3 regions of the Micromonospora sp. NPDC049060 genome follow, and region 3 is predicted to be linked to each of the others. Evidence: riboswitches for the same ligand, from Rfam matches in the RefSeq annotation. Region 3 holds a riboswitch; each other region holds the start of a gene.
The links. A riboswitch is a leader RNA that binds a small molecule or an ion and turns the genes downstream of it on or off. The one in region 3 is predicted to bind cyclic di-AMP.

Region 1 (3,264 bases), on a different contig from region 3:
CTCCGGGCGGGATCGGCGCGGCGTTGCCAGGGCGCCCGGCATGCGCGACGATCGGGCGACCACCGACCCTGGGGAGACGGCGTGCTCAGGCGAAGTTCCTTCAGCTACACCGTCCAGGCGCGCTGCTCCCTCGCGGAGGCCGCGGCGCTGCTCGCCGACCCCACCCGGCAGCAGGACCTGCACCCGCTGATCGTCCGGGTCCGCCGGGTGCCGCCCCGTCCTGGCGCGCGGGCCAGCTACGACATCACCGATCGACTGGCCGCCGGGCCGGTGCGCCTGCCGATCACCTGCCGGGCCGACGTCCTCGTCGACGATCCCGACGAGATCGTCACCGTGGCCCGGCAGTGGCCTGCCACCACGGTGCGCAACCACACCCGGTTGCGGGCGGAGCCCGACGGCGTGGTCCGCATCGAGGTCGAGATCACCCTCGCCGCGCCCGCGCCGCTCTTCGGCTACGCGTTCCGCCAGGCCCGCGCCGCCCACCTCGGGCTGGCCGCCCGCCTCGCCACGGCCCTCGACACGAGCCTGCCCGGGTCGTCGGCCGACTGACCGCCGGACGGCCCGGCCGCGGTGGCCGGGGGCGACGGACGCCGTCGCGCCCCGGTGACCCGCGACGGGCGGGGCACCGGGGCGCGGGCGTCAGTAGACCGACAGGTGCACGTGGTTGGTGTGGTCGCTGGACGGGTCGCCGTTGGCCCCGCTGTACGACTTCCAGCCGCTGCTGGGCAGCCAGATCTGCCTGTACCAGATCACGTAGAGCACGGCGAGCCGGTCGGCGTTGCGCACGAAGTACGCCGACAGGTTGTTGCCGTACGTCCGGTCGCCGCCGGTGGCGTCGCCGCCGAAGCCGCCCTTCTGGGCCGCGAAGTCGCAGGCCCGGCCCTTCGGGTGTTCGCCCGAGCCGCCGGGGCGGTAGCAGGAGACGTAGCGGGTGAAGCCCGCCGCCTTGGCCTGGTTGAGCGCGTGCAGGGTGCGCGGGGTGATGCAGCCGTTGGCGGGGGTCGGGTCGTTGACGCTGCACGACTCGCGCGGCCAGGAGCCGTCGGAGTTGCGCGGGGCCGCCTTCGCCGTCTTGCTGGAGGTGCCGCCCGGCGAGGTGCCCGCCCCCGTGGACTGCTGCCGCTGTTGCTGCTGCTCGCGGTTGGCGACCGTCAGCGCCCGCTCGGCCTGCTCCTTGCGCTTGGCCATCACGGTGACCTGCTTGCGCTGCTCCCGGATCTCGCCGTCCAGGGCGAGCTTGGTGCGGGTGGCCTGGTCCCGGGTCTCCTGGAGTTCGCGCAGGGCCCGGTCCTCCTTGGCGGCCACCGCGTCGAGGGCGGCGGCGCGGTCCATGAAGCCGTCCGGCGAGCTGCTGTTGAGCAGGGCGGACGCCACGCTGAGCCGGCCGGTGCGGTAGGCCGCGCCCGCGATCTCGCCGACCCTGGCGGTGTGCGCGGCCAACTCGACCTCGGTGGTCTTGAGCTGCGCGGCGAGCTGCTGCTGCCGCTTGGCCGACGTGTCCAGGGCGCGCTTGGCGTCGAGGTAGCCCTTGCTGGCGGCCTCCAACTGGGCCCGCAGGGCGGGGGTGCCGCCCTCCTCGTCCTGGCCGGGGGCCGCGGCGAGCAGGCCGGCCCGGGTGGCGGCCGCCGCCGGGGCGGCGGTGACCGGGGCCACCGCGGCGCCGAGGGCGAGCATCGTGGCGATCAGGGCCGCCGTCCGGGCGGCACGTCGTCGTACAGGTGCCATCACTGGCATACACGTGTCCTTCCGTCAGCCGCCGACCGGGTTAGCTGACGGGTTCGGGACGGAAGATCCCTACCGCTGACGCGGATGCACCCCACGGACATGGTTCCCCGGTTCGCCCCGCCGGGCGATTAGGCGGCGGCCACCGCCGGCACCGGTGGGTGCCGCCTGGCGGAGGCCGAAGCCGAGCCTACCGGTGCCGCTGTGACTGATGCAGCGCAGGTGACGCAGGGTGTACGTCCACTAACAGTCAAATCCGGCATAAGCGCACAATACTCTCCCAGATTTAAGGTTGTCCTCATTACCACTCAACCGACCCGCAGGCCCCGCGTGACGCTCCGGGCTCGATCTGCAACGTGGCGTGCTCGATGTGGAAGTCGTCGTGCAGCGCGGCCCGGGCGGCGCCCAGCACCGCGCCGACCTCCGCGCCGGGTGCCATGGTCAGGTGGGCCGAGGCCACCTCCATCCCGGAGGTCAGCGTCCAGACGTGCAGGTCATGCACCTCGGCGACGCCGGGCACGGCGGCCAGCCGGTCGTGCACCGCGGTCACCTGGAGGTGCTCCGGCGCGGCCTGCACCAGGATGCGCAGCGCGGCCCGCCCGAGCCGCCAGGTGCGCGGCAGGATGAGCACCCCGATCGCGACCGCCACCAGTGGATCCGCCCACCACCAGCCGGTGGTGGCGATCAGCAGCGCGGCCCCGATCACGCCGAGTGACCCCAGCAGGTCGCCGAGCACCTCCAGGTACGCGCCGTGGACGTTGATGCTCTCCTTCGCCCCGGAGCGCAGCAGCGCGAAGGCGCCGATGTTGGCGAGCAGGCCGAGCACGGCGACCACAAGCATCGGGCCGGCCAGCACCTCCGGCGGGTCGCCGAAGCGGCGCACCGCCTCGATCACGACGTAGACCGCGACGCCGGAGAGCAGGACGGCGTTGGCCAGTGCGGCCAGTACCTCCAGCCGGTAGAGCCCGAAGGTGCGCTGCGGGTCGGCGCCCGCCCGCCGGGTCGCGGCGATCGCCGCGAGCGCCATGCCGATGCCGAGCACGTCGGTGAACATGTGCCCGGCGTCGCTCAGCAGGGCCAGCGAGCCCGTGCGGAAGGCCGCCACCGCCTCCACCACCATGAGGCCGGCGAGCAGCCCGAACGCCGCCCAGAGCCGGCCCCGGTGGCGGTGCGCGGCATTCGCCACCGACCCGTGATGGTGGTCATGACCTGCGCCCACGCGCCCACCCTCCGTCAGGCGTCCGGATTCGCGTTCAATCTATGCTCACATCGCTATGTATGCAAGTAACGGCGGCTCAGCCGATCGGGTCGACGGTGGTCAGCCGCTGGGTGGCCCGGGACAGCGCCACGTAGAGCGTCCGCACCCCCGACCCCGGGTCGGCCCGGATCTCGCCCGGGGCGACGAGGACGACCCCGTCGTACTCCATGCCCTTGGCCTCCAGGCTGGTCACCACCTGCAAACGCGGCGCGCCGAGCCCGCCCAGCCAGCCGGCAACCTCGTCGCGGCGCGGCACCGGCATGATCACCCCGACCGTGCCCTCC
Region 2 (3,264 bases), on a different contig from region 3:
CGCTGGCCAGCCTGCTCTTCGTGGCGACCTGGGTGGTCGCCGCGCAGTGGGTCCGCGCCGAACTGTGGGCGGCGCTGCTCTCGGTCGCGTACATCCTGGTCATCGCCGCGGCGGCGGACGCGGACGTGCGCGGGCGGCGCTCGCCGTGGCGGTCCCGGCCGATGATCTGGCTGGGCGAGGTCTCCTTCGCCTTCTATCTGGTGCACGTCCTCGTGATGATCACCGTCCTGCGGCTCACCGGTGACTGGGGCGTCGGCTTCACCGGCTGGTGGGGGCTGGCGGTGGTGCTCGGCTTCCTGCTGGTCAACCTGGCCCTGGCCGGCCTGTTGCACCGTCTCGTCGAGACGCCGATGATGCGGCTGCTCACCCCGCGTAGGCCGGCCCGGGCGCCGCGGGACGGGGACGCCGCCGGGCAGGACCCCGGCGGCCCCGGGGCGGCGCCGGGGGACCGGGGCAACGCCGTGCCGCGCCCCCGGGCCGCCGATCCACAGGACGACCACCGGACGACGTACGCCGACTCGCGCTGAGCGCCCCCGGCGGCCGGAGAGTCCGGGCGACGAATCCCCACCGTTTCGGTGACGCCGGTCACCACGCCGTCGAACCGGTCATCGGGCGCGGCCCGGTCGATTCCAGCCGGGGTTTCGGCGCCGATGTCCGCCACTTGTCCCGTTGTCGCCCCAAGGTGCGTGCAGAAACGGTCGTCCCATTGAGTCGCGTCAGTGGCGAAGTGCCCGCAAAAATTGTCTCCCGATCAAGGTTTAGGCAGGTGGGACGGGGTTGGCAGGGCGCGGACCGGCCAGTAATGTCGGCGCGTCCGGTGCGGTACCCGATCGCCAGAGGCGACGCCGCGCCGACCCGCCTAATCGTGAACGACGAACCGGGGACCCAGTGCTCGTTGGGGTGAATCCGTGGGCCGTGGGCCCGTGGTAGGGCGTTCTTCCCGCCCGAATCCGTCAGCTAACCCGGTCGGCGGTGTCGGAAGGAGTTCCATCTTCATGCCACACCCGTACACCCCTCGGCTGTGCCGCCGTCTCCACGGCGCCGCGGTGACCGCGCTCGTCGGCCCGCAGGTCATGAGCTGACCCACCGGTCACCGTCCGTCGCCCGGCGTCCCGGGCGCATCCCCTGAGTGGTCCACCACCCGCCCGGACTCCCGTCCGCGCGGCGGTCCGCCCTGCCCTCGGCGCGGACCGACGGCCGCTCACCCCCGAGCCCGTGGAGGAAACCGTGAAGCACCACCTCAAGCGACAGTTGCGTCGCCTCACGTCCGAGCGTCCGTACCAGCTGGCCGCCGCGTCCGCCGCGGCGCTCGTGCTGGCGTCGGGCACGGGCGCGCTGCTGGCCGGAGCCGACGAGGACCCCGCCGTCGCGCAGGCCCCGGTGGCCGCCACCGAGCTGCGGGACGACGCCGCGGCCTCGCGCAGCCAGGCCCGGGTCGCGCCCGCCCCGTCCAGCGCCGCCCCGGCCGCGTCCAGCGCCGCCCCGTCGGCCAGCGCGTCCAGCGCCGCCCCGGACCCGGACCTGACCCGCAAGCCGGCGCCGCCGAAGCCTCCGGCCGCCAAGAGCCTGGACTACGACTACCAGGCCCAGACCACCTTCTACAACTGTGGTCCGGCGGCCGTCCGGCACGCCCTCAGCGCCGCCGGCATCGCGCGCAGCCAGGACGCCCTCGGTGCCCAGCTGGGCACCGACCAGATGGGTACCGACTCGGCCCAGGACACCACCCGCGTGCTGAACGCGACGGTGAAGGGCGACCCGTACCGGACCCGGATGATCCCCGGTGGCGCCGCCACCCCGGCCCAGATGGACCGGCTCCAGGCCGACGTCGTCGCGGCCATCGCCGACGGGCGGGGCGTCGTGGTCAACGTCGCCGGCAGCGCCACGGACACCGACGGCGGCTGGCACTCCTTCCCCGGCGGCCACTACGTCGCGGTGGTCGGCTACCAGGACGAGGGGCGGCTGGTGAAGATCGCCGACTCGGCGAACCCGGCGACCGCGTCGTACTGGATGAGCACCATCGCCCTGGCGAACTGGGCCGCCACCCGCGGCTACTCCGCCTGAGCGACTCCGTCGGGCGTCGGCTCCCCACCCGGGGGGTCGGCGCCCGATGTCGTGTCCGGGTCACGGCCCTCGCCCGCGGCGTCCGACGGGTGGCACACTGCGCCCATGGTCGATGAGTCGGGTGACGGGGCCGGCCGGCGGGTGCTCCTGCTGCTGCACGGCATGGGCGCGACCGGCGACGTGTGGCTGCCCTGGGCGCCGCTGCTGGAGCGTCGGTGGGCGGGGCGGTGGCTGGCGCCGGACCTCGCCGGCCACGGCTGGTCGCCGCCGCTGCCGGAGTACTCCTTCCCGGGGCTGGCCGCGCGGATCGGCGCGGGGCTCGCGGCGGGGGACCGGCTCGTCGTGCTGGGGCACTCCCTCGGCGGGGTGGTCGGGCTGGCGCTGGCCGCCCGGGGCGCCGGACTGCCCGTCGACGCCGTCGTCGGGCTCGGCATCAAGGCCGTCTGGTCGCCGGCGGAGCTGGCCAAGGCGGGTGAGTTGGCGGCCCGGCCGGTGACCTGGTTCGCCAGCCGGGACGAGGCGGCCCGCCGCTACCTACGGGTGGCCGGCCTGTCCGGGCTCTTCGCCCCGGAGCACCCCGTCGTGGAGGCGGGGCTGCGGCAGGTCGACGGCCGCTGGCGGCTGGCGATGGACCCGGCCGCGTTCGGCGTGGGCGCGCCGGAGTTGCCCGCCCTGCTGGCGGCGACCGACGTGCCCGTACTGCTGGCCCGCGGCGAGCACGACCCCATGGTCACCGACGCCCAGCTCACGGAGCTGGGGGTGCCGGTCGCCGTCCTGCCCGGCCTCGGGCACAACGCCCACGTCGAGGCCCCCGATGCGGTCCTGGACCTCGTCGAGCCGTACCGCTGACGTGCCCCGCGAACGGCCCGGCCCACAGGTCCGCCGTCGCGACCGGTGTGCCTCCCGACCGGGGCGTCAGGTGGCGGGGGAGAGGGTCGCCTCGTCCGGGTCGAGCGGCAGGCCGGTCGCGCCGCCCGTGCGCGGGGCGGGCGTCTTCCAGCCCTCGTCGAGCTGGCGCCGGGCGGCCTCCAGGAACGCCTCGGCGTACGACTCGGCGGGGAAGTCGCCCAGGTAGCGGCTCCGGGTGGCCCACCGCGCCGAGGCCAGCGGATCGGTGTCCAGCAGCGCGGTCAGCACCTCGTCCACGTTCGCCATGTCGCGCCGCAGCACGTAGCCCGACCCGGCGAGCGGGAACTGCTCGGG
Region 3 (3,264 bases):
TCGTCGCCACGCTGATCGCCGCCCTGGTGCTGTGGCCGTGGGACGCGCCCGACCCGGCGACCGGCACCGACGCACCCCGCTACCACGGCACGGTGACCCGGGTGGTGACGGAGCCGTGCCCGCCCGCCCCGGAGGCCCCGGAGGGGAGCCCCGACGCGCCACAGGGCCCCTGCGGCACGGTCACCGTACGGGTGCAGGACGGCCCCGACGCCGGCCAGCAGATCCAGACGCCGATCCCGGCCGGGCCCGGTGCGCCGACCGTCGCCGTGGACGACGAGATCATCCTGGTCGAGCTCACCGACCCCGCCGACCCCACGGCCAGCACCTACAACATCGCCGAGCACCAGCGCGGCAAGCCGCTGGTCTGGCTGGTGGCGCTCTTCGCGGCCGCCATCGTCGCCTTCGGGCGGTGGCGCGGGCTGGCCGCGCTGGGCGGGCTGGCAGCGAGCTTCGCCATCCTGCTGACCTTCGTGCTGCCGGGCATCAGCGCCGGGAACCCGCCCCTGCTGGTCGCGGTCGTCGGCGCCGCTCTGATCATGTTCGTGGTGCTCTACCTGACCCACGGCGTGACCGCGCAGACCTCGGTCGCCGTGCTCGGCACGCTGGGCAGCCTGGTGCTGACCGGTGTCCTCGGCACGATCGCCACCGCCGCGACCCACCTGACCGGGTTCGGCTCCGAGGACGCCACCACGCTGTCGATGTACCAGGCCGACGTCGACCTGCACGGGCTGCTGCTGGCCGGGATCATCATCGGCTCCCTCGGCGTGCTGGACGACGTCACGGTGACCCAGGCCGCCACGGTCACCGAGCTGGCGCACGCCAACCCCGGGCTGTCCCGAGGGCAGCTCTACCGGGCGGCGACCCGGGTCGGCCGGGCACACATCGCCTCGACGGTGAACACCATCGTGCTGGCGTACGCGGGCGCCTCGCTGCCGGTGCTGCTCCTGCTGACCGCCGACTCGCGGGCGGTGACCCAACTTCTCACCAGCGAGTTCCTCGCCCAGGAGATCGTCCGCAGCGCGGTCGCCACCCTGGGCCTGATCGCCGCCGTGCCGCTGACCACCGCGCTGGCGGCCCTGGTGACCACGGCCGGCCGACGCGGCGGGGACGCCACCGACCGCGCCGCGCCCGCGACCGCGCCGACGCCCCGTCCGGCGACCGACCGGTCCGAGGCGCTGGAGGCCCTCAGCGGGCCGCGTGGGGACACGCCGTCCGCCGCTCCCGCCGGATGGCCCGACGGGCGCAGAAGTACGGACACCGCATGGTGACGCTCCTCAGCGTGACCGAACAGGACGTTCAGCCTGATAAACGCGTCACTGGTCACCGTCCGCCATTACGAAATAACGCATTTAGTCGGCTTAGGGACGTAGATCCCCGGGAGCGTTCTCGGGTAACCTCGCTGCCGGTCACCGCCGAAGGCGCGCAGCGGCGCCTGCGGTGCCGCCGCCCAATCGCCGCGAGGCGAACCGGGGACCCAGGTACGTGGGGTGAATCCGCGACAGCGGTAGGGGCCACTTCCGCCCCGAACCCGTCAGCTAACCCGGTCGGCGGTCGACGGAAGGGAAAACTGTGACGGCACCCCTACGCCGCTGGTTGACGCCCGTGGTGGCCGTACTCGCCGCTCTGGCGGTCTTCGCCGGGCCTCTCCCGGCGGCGGCCGCGCCCACCCCGCCCAAGCCCTCCGGGCACGGGGACGACGAGCCCAAGCTGCTCGACGACCTCATCGAGGCCCGGAACCGGTCCTACGTGCAGGCCAAGGCGAAGTTGGCGAAGTCGAAGAAGCGCCAGCTCGAACTGGCCCTGGAGGTCTCCCGGGCGCAGGCCGAACTGAACGCGCTGGCTCCCCAGGTCAGCCAGATCGCCGCCCAGTCCTACCGCACCGGGCGGATCGGCGCGGTGTCCATGCTGCTGGACACCGCCAGCCCCGACTCGTTCGTCAAGCGCGCCGCCGCCCTCGACGAGCTCAACCTGGTCAACTCCAAGAAGCTCGCCGAGGTGAACGCGATCAAGGACCGCGCCGAGCAGGCCAAGCTGGCGCTCGACACCGAGGTCCGCGAACAGCAGAAGCTGACGAACGAGATGGCGCGCGGCAAGCGGGAGGCGGAGAAGGCGCTCGCGCTGGTCGGCGGCAGAGGGCTGACCAGTGGCAAGGTGGTCGCCACCTCGCCGGTGGCGAAGATCGCGCCGGGACGGACGGCCGACGGCGACTGGACGCCGCTGTCACCCACCGAGGACGACCCCACCACCTCCGGCCGCATCACCGCGCGCACCCTGCACATGTACAAGGAGGTCAAGCGGGTCGGCTTCAACCGGTTCGTCGGCTGTTACCGCCCCGGCGGGCCGTACGAGCACCCGAAGGGCCGGGCCTGCGACTGGTCGCTGCAGAAGAGCGGCTTCTCCCCCTGGCACAACGACGACACCTACATGTATGGCAACAACCTGACCGCGTTCCTGGTCCGCAACGCCGACCGGCTCGGCATCTACTACGTGATCTGGAACAGACAGATCTGGTTCCCGGCGACGGGCTGGAGTTCCTACAGCGGCCCGTCGAACCACACCGACCACGTCCACGTGTCACTGCTCTAGCCGGGACACACGTACACAGAGGGCCGCCCCGCCGGACGCGGGAGCGGCCCTCTGTCGTCGTGCGGGCCCGCCGCGACGACCTGCCGGGCGGGCGGAGTCAGGCGAGCGCGGCGCTGGCCGCCGCCTCCGGCGCGTCGGCCGTACGGGCGGGCACCTCGGCCACCGTCCGCACCTCGCCGGCGGTCAGCCGGTACGACATGCCGACCACCCCGCAGCGGCCGGCGGCCACCTCCGCGGCGAGGACGGCGGAGCGGCCCAGCATCGCCTCGACGGTGTGCGCGATGTGGATGTCGACGATGCCGTCGATGTCGTGCACGCCCTCGGCTGCGGCCCGGCGCAGGCTGGGCACCACGGCGTCCACCACGGCGCACAGGTGCCCGACCGGCGGGGTGCCGGTGGCGTCCGCCGCACGAGCCGCCTGGACGGCCCCGCAGGAGTCGTGACCGAGCACCACCACCAGCGGCGTGCCCAGGACCGTGACGGCGTACTCCACGCTGCCCAGCACCTCGGGACCGATGGTGTGCCCGGCGGTGCGGACCACGAAGAGGTCACCGAGGCCGCGGTCGAAGATGATCTCGGCGGCGAGCCGGGAGTCGGAGCAACCGACGATCACCGCGAAGGGGTGCTGCCCGTCGGCGACCGCGGCGCGGTGCCCGGCGTCCTGGTTGGGGTGGCGCG

Region 1: another riboswitch for cyclic di-AMP. It lies ahead of AB0B83_RS20060 (hypothetical protein); the one in region 3 lies ahead of AB0B83_RS02830 (hypothetical protein).
Region 2: another riboswitch for cyclic di-AMP. It lies ahead of AB0B83_RS27685 (C39 family peptidase); the one in region 3 lies ahead of AB0B83_RS02830 (hypothetical protein).

The regions. Positions count from the first base shown of each region.
Region 1 is NZ_JBEZEV010000057.1:20,297-23,560, reverse strand. It holds gene AB0B83_RS20065 (SRPBCC family protein) at 82-549, shown strand; gene AB0B83_RS20060 (hypothetical protein) at 640-1,725, opposite strand; cyclic di-AMP (ydaO/yuaA leader) riboswitch at 1,739-1,870, opposite strand; gene AB0B83_RS20055 (cation diffusion facilitator family transporter) at 2,024-2,941, opposite strand; gene AB0B83_RS20050 (AAA family ATPase) at 3,018-3,264, opposite strand, start outside.
Region 2 is NZ_JBEZEV010000115.1:10,661-13,924, reverse strand. It holds gene AB0B83_RS27690 (acyltransferase) at 1-527, shown strand, start outside; cyclic di-AMP (ydaO/yuaA leader) riboswitch at 847-987, shown strand; gene AB0B83_RS27685 (C39 family peptidase) at 1,216-2,061, shown strand; gene AB0B83_RS27680 (alpha/beta fold hydrolase) at 2,167-2,910, shown strand; gene AB0B83_RS27675 (CDP-glycerol glycerophosphotransferase family protein) at 2,977-3,264, opposite strand, start outside.
Region 3 is NZ_JBEZEV010000003.1:188,193-191,456, forward strand. It holds gene AB0B83_RS02825 (YibE/F family protein) at 1-1,268, shown strand, start outside; cyclic di-AMP (ydaO/yuaA leader) riboswitch at 1,435-1,566, shown strand; gene AB0B83_RS02830 (hypothetical protein) at 1,570-2,586, shown strand; gene AB0B83_RS02835 (carbonic anhydrase) at 2,684-3,264, opposite strand, start outside.